3 regions of the Collibacillus ludicampi genome follow, and region 2 is predicted to be linked to each of the others. Evidence: riboswitches for the same ligand, from Rfam matches in the RefSeq annotation. Region 2 holds a riboswitch; each other region holds the start of a gene.
The links. Region 2 has a riboswitch for cyclic di-AMP ahead of DNHGIG_RS04755 (hypothetical protein). Riboswitches for the same ligand answer to the same signal wherever they lie in the genome.
Positions count from the first base shown of each region.

Region 1: another riboswitch for cyclic di-AMP. It lies ahead of DNHGIG_RS14830 (C40 family peptidase); the one in region 2 lies ahead of DNHGIG_RS04755 (hypothetical protein).
Region 3: another riboswitch for cyclic di-AMP. It lies ahead of DNHGIG_RS18745 (C40 family peptidase); the one in region 2 lies ahead of DNHGIG_RS04755 (hypothetical protein).

Region 1 covers NZ_BOQE01000001.1:2,926,515-2,930,699, reverse strand. Annotated here, with positions in the region: gene DNHGIG_RS14835 (2-thiouracil desulfurase family protein) at 136-582, opposite strand; gene DNHGIG_RS14830 (C40 family peptidase) at 753-1,646, opposite strand; cyclic di-AMP (ydaO/yuaA leader) riboswitch at 1,645-1,772, opposite strand; gene DNHGIG_RS14825 (hypothetical protein) at 1,930-2,589, opposite strand; gene DNHGIG_RS21205 (transposase domain-containing protein) at 2,538-2,756, opposite strand; partial or broken gene tnpC (IS66 family transposase) at 2,699-3,810, opposite strand; gene DNHGIG_RS21200 (IS66 family transposase) at 3,821-4,183, opposite strand; gene tnpB (IS66 family insertion sequence element accessory protein TnpB) at 4,185-4,185, opposite strand, start outside.
Region 2 covers NZ_BOQE01000001.1:929,084-933,268, forward strand. Annotated here, with positions in the region: gene DNHGIG_RS04735 (hypothetical protein) at 250-732, shown strand; gene DNHGIG_RS04740 (YolD-like family protein) at 1,049-1,399, opposite strand; gene DNHGIG_RS04745 (DinB/UmuC family translesion DNA polymerase) at 1,502-1,954, opposite strand; gene DNHGIG_RS04750 (DUF3055 domain-containing protein) at 1,956-2,243, opposite strand; gene DNHGIG_RS04755 (hypothetical protein) at 2,316-2,588, opposite strand; cyclic di-AMP (ydaO/yuaA leader) riboswitch at 2,596-2,729, opposite strand; gene DNHGIG_RS04760 (iron-containing redox enzyme family protein) at 2,904-3,656, opposite strand; gene DNHGIG_RS04765 (MgtC/SapB family protein) at 3,975-4,185, shown strand, end outside.
Region 3 covers NZ_BOQE01000001.1:3,706,258-3,710,442, forward strand. Annotated here, with positions in the region: gene DNHGIG_RS18730 (helix-turn-helix domain-containing protein) at 1-310, opposite strand, end outside; gene DNHGIG_RS18735 (AzlC family ABC transporter permease) at 392-1,153, shown strand; gene DNHGIG_RS18740 (AzlD domain-containing protein) at 1,150-1,455, shown strand; gene DNHGIG_RS18745 (C40 family peptidase) at 1,607-2,296, opposite strand; cyclic di-AMP (ydaO/yuaA leader) riboswitch at 2,295-2,424, opposite strand; gene DNHGIG_RS18750 (ribonuclease H-like domain-containing protein) at 2,548-3,840, opposite strand; gene DNHGIG_RS18755 (DUF309 domain-containing protein) at 3,892-4,185, opposite strand, start outside.

The DNA of each region.
Region 1 (4,185 bases), 2.0 Mb from region 2:
GGCTATCGATTCTGATCGTGCAGGGACAAAAAAGATGCCCCCCTGCACTCACCCTCTCTAATACCCCCACCCGTTCATTCAGGATGAATATCCTCATATACTTCGATATCTACATTTTCACAAGGGATGGAAATACTACTCCAAGCTTTCTTCCGACTGTACACGAATTCCATTTCTGATTAGCAATGCCGCTGTCACACCGACCCCCTCCTTCTTCATTTTGGAGAAAGTTCCATTATATATCTGACGACTGCCGCACGATGGACTCCTTTCCTTTAAAATCGCCTCTGTGGCACCCACTATCTTAGCGATTCTTAGTGCTTGATAAGCACCATCAATGAACATTTGCGTCACATCATTTCCTTGATTATCTATGACTCTCGCGTTACCATCCAAGACATCAAAACCGTCTCCTCCGACGATTTCGGCAGGATTGCGTGGGGTTGGAAGTCCTCCTAACTGTTCCGGACAGACCGGTATCGCTTTCCCTTCTTTAACAAGTTGTTCAATTTCTTGATGCCAATTTGATTTTTTATCATAGCGGCATTCACACCCCATTAAACAAGCACTAACGACTTTCATGACTACTCACCTCACATGAACAATTCGCCTTCCTACGATCGTTCAACATTTCTCAAACATGGTCGAATCTCTCTTCCTTTATAGTATGACCGAAATTCACAATCCTCGAAAAGAAAAGAGCACCCAAAAGAACGACCAAACGTTCTCATACGGTGCTCTTTTCCGTGCCTTTAGAATCGTCTCGCTCCAATATAACGTGGTCCCCAGTAATAAGGGTCATTGAGATTACAGATTTTCACGCCATGGGAGGAAGTGGCCGAAATAAACTCATTATTCCCTATGTAAATACCCACGTGGGATGCACCAGATGCATATGTTGAGAAAAATACCAGATCTCCGGGTTGCAAAGAGCTCACAGGAGTGCCGGCAGAATACATGTCGGAAGCTGTCCTCGGTAACTGCACCCCAAAGTGATTGAACACATATTGCACAAATCCGGAGCAATCAAATCCGTCAGGGCTTGTCCCGCCCCAAACATACGGAACCCCGATATATTTCTCAGCATACGCAATCATGCTTGAAGATTGGGATGTAATAGAAGGTTTATTCTCGTCATTCAAAGAACGTGTGGCCGGTTTCAAGGGAGTAGGTGATACATCGGCCATCATCATCACCGGCTTGTCCGATGAGATGGAAACAGCGTTTCGGTTCTCGTCCCAGTTGACGTATTTGCCGACAGATTCGGCGATAAAGCGAAGCGGTACAAAAGTCCGGTCGTTTTTAATCATTACACTCGAATCCAGAGAGACAGGTTGTCCATTAATGGTCGCTACTGTTTCACCTTCCTTCAATACGATCGACTTTGCGTCTTTTGCCAGCATGACTTTCACTGAGCCGTTTTCCAGCTTCCAATTGACTTTGAAGCCCAACTGATCGGCTACAAAACGAACAGGAACTTGCGTTCGGCCATTCTCATCGATGAATGGTTTGGCATCTGGAAATTGCACGATCTGATTATCGACCATAATTTCCAGTGAATCCGCAGCGGCATGCGCTTGCGGTGCCAGACTCGCTGCAAGGCACACCATGCCTGTGAAGATAAAGCCCATACTTACCTTTTTCATTTCTCTCCTCCTATGCCTCCGAGGTTAGTTGACGGATTCGGGTAGAGGTACCCTACGCCTTGAAGCGATTCACCCCGAAAAATATCCCCCGTACTGACATCATGTCAGATTCGGCAGATTTCTGTCTCATCGACAAACTTTTTTGTAGAATGATGTAGAAAAATATTCTACAGAAGTACAAATAATCCTCTAGTTAAAATGTTATAATTATGTTACAAAAAAATCTCAGCGAAATCGGCTGAGTCTTATTGGAGTATGTTTACAAACGGAAGTGGATGTTCCCCTAGCATTCTGTCTCTTTTTCCTTGATGTATGTCATCGCTTCTTCCTCGGATCGATATACTTTTCCATATTTATAGAACGCGTAAACTTGCGGATACTTATGAATTCTCCCATCGATAAAGATATCATTGATTTCGTTGTCATGAATACGGTACATGGGTTGTTCATCTCGCGAGCTCGCTGAGATTAGCGCAAGCGTGGATAAGTGATTCAAACGCTCAGATCCAAAGGTAATACCCGATCTTTTGCGAATTTTTTCGACTTCTTGTACCAGCTCTGCAAGTTCGTCAAATTGCTTGCGGAATTCATAAAGCCTCGCCAAATATGTGAATTTGATTTCCAGTAAGTCCGTGCAACTTTCTTCAAACGCTTCATAAACATGAGATATATAATTCTCAAACTCCTCCCCAATTTCTTCTTCAAGTTGTTGAAGTTCCAGGTCTCTTGCCTTCTCGATCGCTTCATGTAACTTTTCTATATCTTGAAATTCTTTCTTCGCTTTATCAAGCGCATGTTTGATTTCCAGTTGGTCCTCTGTCAACACATTAGCAGTCGACGTAAGCGTAAAATAATCCCCACCTTTCGAAGAGATGGGGATTTTCGTATGATTTACGTATTCTTTTTTATAGCCCGGCAGGTAAGCGGTAGGCTTTCTGACCAAGGGAGAAGCTGATCTAAGGAATCTTTGTCTTTCATATCTAGGTTAGGTAGTTTCTCAAAGAGATAGGTAAGATAGAAATAGGGATGTAATCCATTTTCTTTCGCTGTCTCTATGATACTGTAAATGATCGCACTCGCCTTTGCACCACGCGGGGTATTGGAGAACAACCAGTTTTGCGACCGATCACAAACGGTTTGATCGCGCGTTCACTTCGGTTGTTATCGATCTCCAATCGCCCATCTTGTAAAACGCCTCTAATTTTTCCCACTGGTTCAGACAATACAAGATGGCCTGACCGAACGCACTTTTGGGCAGCACTTTCGGTTTCTGAGTACGAAGCCATGCCAAAAAAGCATCCAACACAGGGCGGCTGCGTTCTTGACGGATATGGTAACGTTCCTCAGGCGTGCACTCCTTTAAGTCACGTTCAATCGCAAAGAGTTGATTGCAGAAAGTAAGTCCCTCTTTGGCTGCTACCGGTGACGAGCGCTTCGATTCAGGCAGCGCCTTGAGTGCCTCATCGAATTTGCGCCGGGCGTGAGCCCAACAACCGACCAGGGTCACATCCGGTATCCCATGGTAACCCGCATAGCCATCGACGTGCAGGTATCCTTTGAAACCGGAAAGAAACTGACGCGGGTGTTTGCTCGCCCGTGTCGTCTGGTAGTCATAGAGGATGATGGGCGGATCTTCTCTCCCGGTACGGTACAGCCATAGATAAGAAGTTGTCTGTGCGGCCCGGCCCGGTTCACGGAGCACTTGTAAGGTCGTCTCGTCTGCGTGCAAGATGTCCTGCTTGAGTAAGTGCTCGCGCATGCGATCATAGAGCAGACTCAACCAGGTATTCGCTCCGTAGAGGATCCAGTTGGCCAGGGTCTGACGAGACAACTCAATCCCCAGGCTTGCAAACTGTTGCTCTTGTCGGTAGAGAGGCATGCTCTCCACATATTTTTGACTCATGATATAGGCCATACTGGAAGCAGAAGCCAAACTCCCCGGAAAGACGGGGGCAGGCATAGAAGCTGTGACTGTCGGCGTACTTGTCTCCTCACGCTCACAACGGCGGCAGGAGTAGACGTAACGGACATGCTTGACCACTTTGACTTCGGCCGGAATGATCTTCAGCTCTTGCCGTATCTCCGTGCTCATTTCATGCAAAGAACCACCGCAACACGAACAAACCTGCTCCTCAGATGGCAGGCGATACTCGATCGTCTCCACAGGCAGGTTTTCAAGCTGGTTTCCCGGTGGCCGCGTTTTTGGAGCGGCGGTACGTAATGGTTTCGAGGGTAGGCTCCTCTACAGTGGGATCTGCCTCCACCTCGGCTTCGTTAAAAAGCTCAAGCTGATCGGCATTCGTTCGTTCGCTCGAAGAGCTAAACCGGCGCTGTTGGCTAAGACGAAACTGCTCCTCATACCACTTCAGTTTGGCAGTGAGTTCAGCAATTTGATTTTTCAGCAAATCGCGTTCTTTTTGGAGATCTTCAATTGTAGTAGGGGTCGGGTTCGGCGTATGATTTTTCATAATACTATTGATTTCGACAACATACCGCGAATTCCTTTTTTTAATCCCAAAGTCTAATTGGGTGTACATAT
Region 2 (4,185 bases):
CCAGTATCTCCAATATAAGCGAAATGGTTGGGGAAAGGAAGTCGAGCTTGCACCGATAGAGCTTAACAGCTGATCTTATGCGCTAGGTAAAAGAAGTTTGGGCCATCCTCTATGAGGAATATTTTGTCATTCTTAATGTATAGACATTACATTAATTATATAAAATCGAATATTTACAAAATTTTAACAGGATATTTAATACTAATGATGAAATATATTGGTATAAAGTAATTATAAGGAGGATATGGAATGAAAAAACGATTCTTAATTGGTTCTCTCATAACTGCTATTGCGATTACAAGTGCGACTCCCTCTTTCGCCGCTACAAACTCTAAGGTCAAATTAAATCAAGGAAATGTTCAAGTAAAACCAAATTCTGTTGATGGTGGTACTCAAAATTGGGATGGGAGCTTTTCAACTACCTATGTGATTCCAAAATATATTATTACTTCGGCAATCTCCACTGGTGTCGGTGTAGCCACCAACTTTTTACAAAGTAAATATGGTCTTCCTAAAAGTGCTGCTTCATTCATAGCTGCTGCAGTTACTGGATATTTTTCAGATAAAGTAATAAAAGGTGATATTACGATTCAATCATATGTTGACTATCGTTGGGTGACTAGATATACATCTTGTTATTATAGTTGTTTGGATATGTATTATATGGGAGATTCATTTATAGGCTCTAAGTTTTATTCCTATACTGCAGAAGTTTTACCTTATGTTGATTGAATATTCACTATTGAATTAAATAGATATATGGCGAGGCTGACTTAAAGTCATGCTCGCCATATATTTCGATAAGTTATATAAATGGAGGAGCATATGAAAACAATAATAAATAACTTGTTAAATTTTGTTATTTTTGCATTTACTTTTATACTGGTTTCTTATTTTGTAAATAAAAACCTAAATTATCTTGAAATAATGAAAAACCTATTTATCAGTTATGGGGGATATATACTTTATTTCCTTATAAAGAAGTTATTTGAAAATATTAGTAAATGAATCGCATGGATTGTATCTACAACGCTGATCGAGTCATTCTTTAGTGTTCAATATCAATGATGTCATCTAGCTTGATCCGAATAGTCCGTTCTCCCAACGTACTGAGTCCGACAAGTATCCGCGTCGAAATATCAATTTTCTTCGGAAGTACATGTACCCGTTCAATTCCTTCTGGATGAAAGACGTGAATGGTGATTCGTTTCTCATCCTGCAAGGCTTCCGACAACTTTCGGCTCATCTCTTCTAATTTATCGCTATCGAGGGTTGGCTTTGTCAATAAACGTTGTTTATATTCATACTCTGCAATTGCCGCCCGATGCTCCGGCAAGATCATGCGAGAACCTTCCCAAAGTTTATTTCCACGTTCCGTAAGCATTGCACGGCGAGTCACAAAGATCACCTCTTGTTTGTGTTAATGAAGATTGGTACCATATTTTTGCTGATATTTAACCTCTTAAGAAAAGACATGACGCGTGATTGCGTTCATGTCTTTTTATGCATAGTGCCCACCAATTTTCGAAGCTCTTTCCGGAAGAATGCCGGCTTTCGTTAAAGAGGCACAACGCATAAGAGAAGTAGCACCATACTTGGCACGGATTTTGTCCATTGTATAGCCTAGCTCCCGTTTTCTTACCTTGTCCGAAAAGAGATCCAATTGCATCACACTGTCATCAACTAAGTTGGTTACCCCCATTCCTACAGCGCGAACGGGCGAACCATACCAAAACTTTCGAAACACATGGAGTACCCCATTAAAAATCTCCATCGTGATGTTCGTATGGGTTGGTAATGAAAAGGAGCGGGCGAATCCGTGGGTCATGTCCGAGTCTCGGACATATACGTTTACTGTCTTTCCCGCCTTTCTCTGCTCAACAAGGAAATGGCTGAATCGCGAGACAGGAAAAAAAGAAACCCGGAATCTTCCGGGTTCAACATCGAAAGAGATTTCAGTACTGTGTGTGTATCATCCGATCGCTTAAAGGTGTTTCCAAGAAACCTGCCAAATGGCGCGCTTCTTCATCATTCAAACCGAACTTGGATGAAAGGATATCCGGAATATGGATATCATGTATGTCCAATAACGCGCTTCGTCCCGTCTGAAGGCAAGTCACAATCGTCTTGCCGAGAAAATGTTGCGAATACGTCAAGGTGAAATCAAATCGTCTTCCGCCTTTAATGAACCCTACATGGCGGGTACGGGTCGTTTCTTCATGATCAAACAAGATCTGTTCCATGAGTCTCCGCCTCCTTTTCGTTAATTTTCTACACAAGTCCTTATACATATAATATTTTGATTATTGAACAGATCATGAAGTCATGTTTTCACCGGATGTTTCATCCATACGTTTGCAAGTAGACCGGTTATTTCTGGTTAACTGGGAAAGCCTGTGTTGGATTTGTTGATTTTTCAAATAATCGTGAAGTTCAACTTCCTTCTTGTTCCATTCGTATTCGTCAGGCGAATGTTGTAAATCATCCGGTTCGTCAAACCCGTACCAGCCATCTTCAATCAGATCCGGTAAATAAAACCCCCGAAGGGGATACCTACGGGGGGTACGGTACAAGAATTTACGAATCATCGCTCATCACTCCTCTCTTAAACGCTTACGAAGTTAGCTGCCGGGTTCGGACTTAAGAGATTGTCCTACCAATCAGACGACTGGATTCACCCCAAAAAGATGGTTCCCCCGTTTCCTTTCGGAATTCAGCGATGGAGCTATGAAATTGTACATACAATTATATGCGGATCCGCTGTTCTTGACAACTGTTGCTTGAAGCTGTTACAACAAGAATCTCGGATGAAATTCGAGTATGGATTGGATGATATATTCTCTTGTCGTATTACAGAGAATGGCTCTCGATTTTCCTCCTGTACACGCCGCGACCATCAGAGGTTAGATCCTTTGCCCTTCCGCGACAGCCATCATGCGTTCATAGATACCTTCGTAGAACTCCGCTTCCGACATGGCGATATACACGCCCGCCTGATAGATCCGCTGCAAATCCGCGGGATCTTTGTATTCCACCAAAATATCTTTACAAAGCTGATAGTGGCGAGGTTCATGTGTATCGGCATGCACCAACCAGAATGTCACATTCAACTTTCTCGTCTTGTTATAATTTGGATGTTGCAGACCTTTGCCTATAAGCCCCATGACTTCCCCCGCAAACAACTCCGAACCTAACCCAACAGCAGCCATCGCCTCTAACGGTGTCGCATTTTGCAGGAAGCGAATAAACGTATCAACCGCGCGTTTCGCTGGCGGTGCTACCGGATAATCGGGAATATGCTCATCACTGATGAACACATCAGGGGCAGCCGATTCCAAAAAGGTACGATACAGTTTCGAATGATATGCCTTCGGATTTCCACGGCCCCCTTCATCCCAGAGGTTATCGACAAGCGGCACCCACCATTTGTCAATCGGCTCTACAGCAGCGACGGCAGCCCCCAGGACGCGCGGAAAACTGCGGCTGTAATAACTGTAGATCAAGGCGAATTCCCGAATCTGCTCCTCAGAATACACCCCGTTCAGGAGTCCGGTCATAAAACGTCCCTTGATGATGCGTTCATTGACTTTATCCATGACCGCTTGTTCCACTTCTTCATATGTATGAAACACAGGTTTGTTTTTATCGCTGGTCATCCTTCCATCCTCCTATCTCATGAATCTTTACGCCCACTTATTGTAGGATACAAGGGGAGATCACGCAACAAACGGAATGTCATGCCATTCTTGTGGTTGGGTGCGCCACATCAAAAGGTTGCTGACACAACGTCGTCGAGGTTGATTGTCAGACATATTTGTTCATCTCGAATTACGTACATTTTTATAGTACACTAAAACAAAATAAAGGGAACCATTTTGAAGTCGTGTGCGGATATTCCTATGAGGTTTATTCGTTCAATTTCAAGTCATTGCACACAAAGAGGTGTTTATAAGATTCTAACTGGGGTGAATGATTTGGATTGGCTTTTCCACACATACTATGACGATTTCGTGATCTTATTTCGATTGCTGTTTGCTTTTGTTGTGGGAGCAATTATGGGGCTTGAAAGAGAGCGATACTATCAATTTGATCATAAAATTAAAACAGCCGGTTTTCGTACGTATTCACTTGTCTGCTTGGGTTCCTGCATATTCGGATTAGCTTCCATTTACGGGTTTCCGACCA
Region 3 (4,185 bases), 2.8 Mb from region 2:
TCTTCTGATCAAAGGGAAACATCGGATACACGCGAAATTTTCCATCCTCTTCAAGAAGTGGACGAATATTTGCAAGGGATATGACAGAAACAGCAGGACTCTCTTCTTCGATCAAGGAAGAAAAGGATATATTCAGTCCACTGGCTATCTTCCACAATGTCGTGACCGTTGGACTCGTTGCCCCTCGCTCGATCTGTCCCAACATTCCTTTGCTAACCCCAGTGAGTTCAGCTACTTTGTCAAGAGTATATCCCCGGTTTTTGCGTATACGATGCAGGTTTTTCCCGATCTTGATATGAATGTGCTCCAAAGCGCCCCCATCCTCCCCCTCTTGTTTAATATAACGTACCTAAAGTATAATATATTATACTTTATGCGGGAGGGTACGTCTATGCAAGCGGAAACAAAAGAAACGATCGATCTACAAGGGAGAAACATACGATTTTACCATCGGCAACAGTTTTTCCAAGGCGTGAAAACAGGGATGCCGATCGCCGTCGGTTATATACCTATCGCAATTACATTCGGTCTCGTTGCGAAATCTGCAGGAGTCCCCACGTATGCGACCATGATGATGTCATTTCTCATCTATGCCGGGGCAAGCCAATTTGTTGGCGTACAATTACTCTCACTTGGCGCCACACCTTGGGAAATCCTTTTGACTACTTTTATTCTGAATTTACGACATTTTCTCATGACTGCATCGATTTCTCAAAGGATATATAAAGGGACTTCAAAAAACTGGATGGCACTTTTAGCATTTGGGATCACCGATGAAACATTCACCGTCGCCTCTTTGCAGAAGGAACAACGTTTACATCCTGTATTTCTATTGGGTCTCAACCTGACAGCTTTTAGCGCATGGAATCTTGGTACTTGGACGGGATTGTTCGTTGCTGCTGGCCTACCCGAGTCGATTCAATCCAGTATGGGAATCGCTTTGTATGCCATGTTTATTGGCTTATTAATCCCTTCATTGCGAAAATCACTGCCCATCTTCGTGGTCACTCTCTGTGCCATGACAATGCAAACGATCCTTCATTGGGTACCACTCTTCTCCGGTATCTCTGGCGGATGGGAGATCATCATTTCAACGATTATCTCCGCTATCATCGGTTCCCTACTATTTCCAAAAGGGGTAGATGAGTCATGAAACATCTTTGGTTACTCGTGATTGGAATGGGACTCGTAACATATTTGCCTCGCATGCTTCCTATGGTTTTATTACAGCATGTACGATTCCCTCCTTTTCTAAACCGATTTTTTCAATTGATTCCTTTCGCAGCATTGGGTGCACTCATTTTTCCCGGAATACTCAGTTCGACAGGAAGCATAGCATCGTCGATTGCTGGCGGTGTCCTTTCGGTCGTATTGGCGTTTTTCCGGGCAAATGTTATGGCAGTTGTACTTGTGGGCATCATGGGGGCATTCTTCTGGAAAATGGTCATCGGGTAAGTTGCGCAACCTAAGTAACAGAAAAGCGGCCACCTGCCAGGTGAGCCGCCTGCTTCGTAGGAGTCCATGGATGAAAACGTGACTACTCCTACCCCCACGTCATTGAATCATTGAAAACCAATCCGCACACGCAACTGTGAATTTCATGAAATCACATCACTCGCTTCGCCCCAATATAACGAGGTCCCCAGTATTGGTTGCTAAAACTATCGATTTTCACACCGCTGGAACTCGTTGCAGAGATAAATTGGTTATCACCTATGTAAATCCCTACGTGTGAAGGACCCGGTTCATATGTAGAGAAGAATACCAGATCGCCAGGCTTTAAATCGGAAACCGTTGTTCCCGTGTTATACATCTCTTGGGAAGTACGCGGCAAATCGACACCTCGTTGTGCATATACATATTTTACGAAACCGGAACAGTCAAATCCGGATGGGCTCATACCCGCATATTGATAGGGGGTACCCAGGTATTTTTTAGCGATTTCAACAACATTCGCTTTCTGGATAGAATTTGTATCCAGGCCTCTTGCTTTCAGTTCCTTTTCGATATATGTCCCGGTTGTTTTCCCGACCATCCCGTTGACTTGAATACCATGATCCCTTTGAAACGCTTTGACCGCCTCTTCTGTAACTTCGCCATAGTATCCTGTATTTGTTGGATATGTAAAATAGTTTAACAAGCGTAAGTCTTGTTGTAATTCGATGACCTTCTCTCCCTGGGAACCTTTCTTCAGCAGGACGTTCCAGTCAGTTTCCGCAGCCATGGCTGTCGATGCGGTGAGAAAAGATACTCCAATCGTACCTGCGAATAGTAGAGCTCTGACACCTTTCTTCACTTCCATTCCTCCTGTGCCTCCGAGGTTAGTTGTCGGGTTCGGGTAGAGGTCCCCTACGCATGCAAGCGATTCACCCCAATAAATCGTCCCCCGTACTGACCGTCTGTCAGATTCGGCAAATTTTCTATCTGGTTTGAAATCACATTTCTCTGCTCTACTAAAATTCGCGAAAAAATGCCAAATTCCTTCTTTTCTCGCCACTTTTTTTCAAATGAAACAAAAAAAGCTCCCTTTTGCCAGGAGCCTTATGTCTATCGCTGTTGAACACTGTCGTTTACCGCTTTTCTCATTTTATTCTTGAGACGGTTATGCCGATGAAACAGTTCTTTCAATTCGTGATCGATGTACAGAGAACGAACGAGCGAGCGTTTTTCTTGCAGCAATGCGATCGTTTCTTCTGTGAATCGCAAGGCGCGCTGATAGTCGCGCATCTTGTGCTCATAATACTTGGCCAGTTCTATCCGCGGTGCGGTTTGCCACATTCCATGTCCATCCAACAACTCATGCCAGAGCAAGACCGCTTTTTCATATTGACCGAGCCGTTTATAAAAAAGGGAAAGCTTCCACATGGCTTCCCTCGCATATTCATTCGTCTCATCCATCTCGGCGATTTTCACCAGACAAGCCTCACTCGTCTTACCTTGCAGCCATTCATCGTACCAGCGTGCTAAACCGAACAATTCCTCAGGATGTGTCGCCATATGTAACGGATGTTCCACCATCATTCCGATATGTGCAGATAACGTTACAAGTGTCAGAATGTCATGGACATTATGTGTAAATACCCCTACAAGAGGACGGGCATCTCCGTCCGACAAGTACGCGAAAAATATCTCGGGTGCCTTCTTACCCGGAATGTCATCGTTGCGTGAAAATCCTAGGACTTCCTGTTCTATAGTCGTCAATTTACAGTTACCAAGAATCTTTTTCCACAACCGCCTGGAAGGAGGAAGGAGATCCAGATGAATCACAGACGGTACTTGCAGACGTGCCATCGAAAATCTAGTTTCTAGTAATTTCCAATCAAATCCCTTTCCGTTAAAGGAAACGATGACCCGAAACCTTTTCAGCAGTTCGGCTAGTGACCAGAGAAGCGCTCGCTCTTCCGTATAGGAACGCAAAAAATACTGACGAATGACGAATTCATCTTCTTCATAAAAGCCGATTCCGAACAGAAAAATGAAAGTTCCTGCACCCGATCCAAGTCCTGTTGTCTCTGTATCAAAAAAGCAAACCTCATCCCACTCATGCGGCCCGTCCTTCACCTTGCACACTTTATAGAAAACATCTAAGGGCAGGTGGAGCGTGCGGGCTAACGGGTAATGTCCATGAGCTGTCAGTACGTCGAAGCGAACATCGCGGTAATAACAAGGGCCATACGGCGTCATCTCCTCGCATCCCGGAAGCACAGACTCGAGCGCGGATTCGGGAAAAACGGATGTTTGCTCTTCGAATTCCTCTGCCAATGATTCGATGGCGGGCGCAGCCTCGTGATGGATCATATCCTTCTTATAACTTTTTAACCGTTCACGTAAGCTTCTCATTCCGCTTCATCCTTACTTAAAAGGAGTTGCCCTCCCTTTTGTACAGGTTTTTCAAAAGTCAATCACATGGAGTTTGAGAAAATCCAGACCATATTGCGCATAGGTTCCCTCTTCAATAAAATCATCTTGCGGCAATTTGCGCAATTGCTCCGTAAAATCATGACGAAGTTTCACCATGTCAATCCCCTGATACACCGGAGGCAGTTCACGTAAAACATCAGAACAATAGCTGTACAATTTACGAAAACCGTTCAAATATCCCTGCCTTATTTTAAACTGTGCGGTCGCCACTTGTACCATCGCTTTGTAAAAAGACTTCAAGGGTTCTTCCGTTTCCGCCTTCCA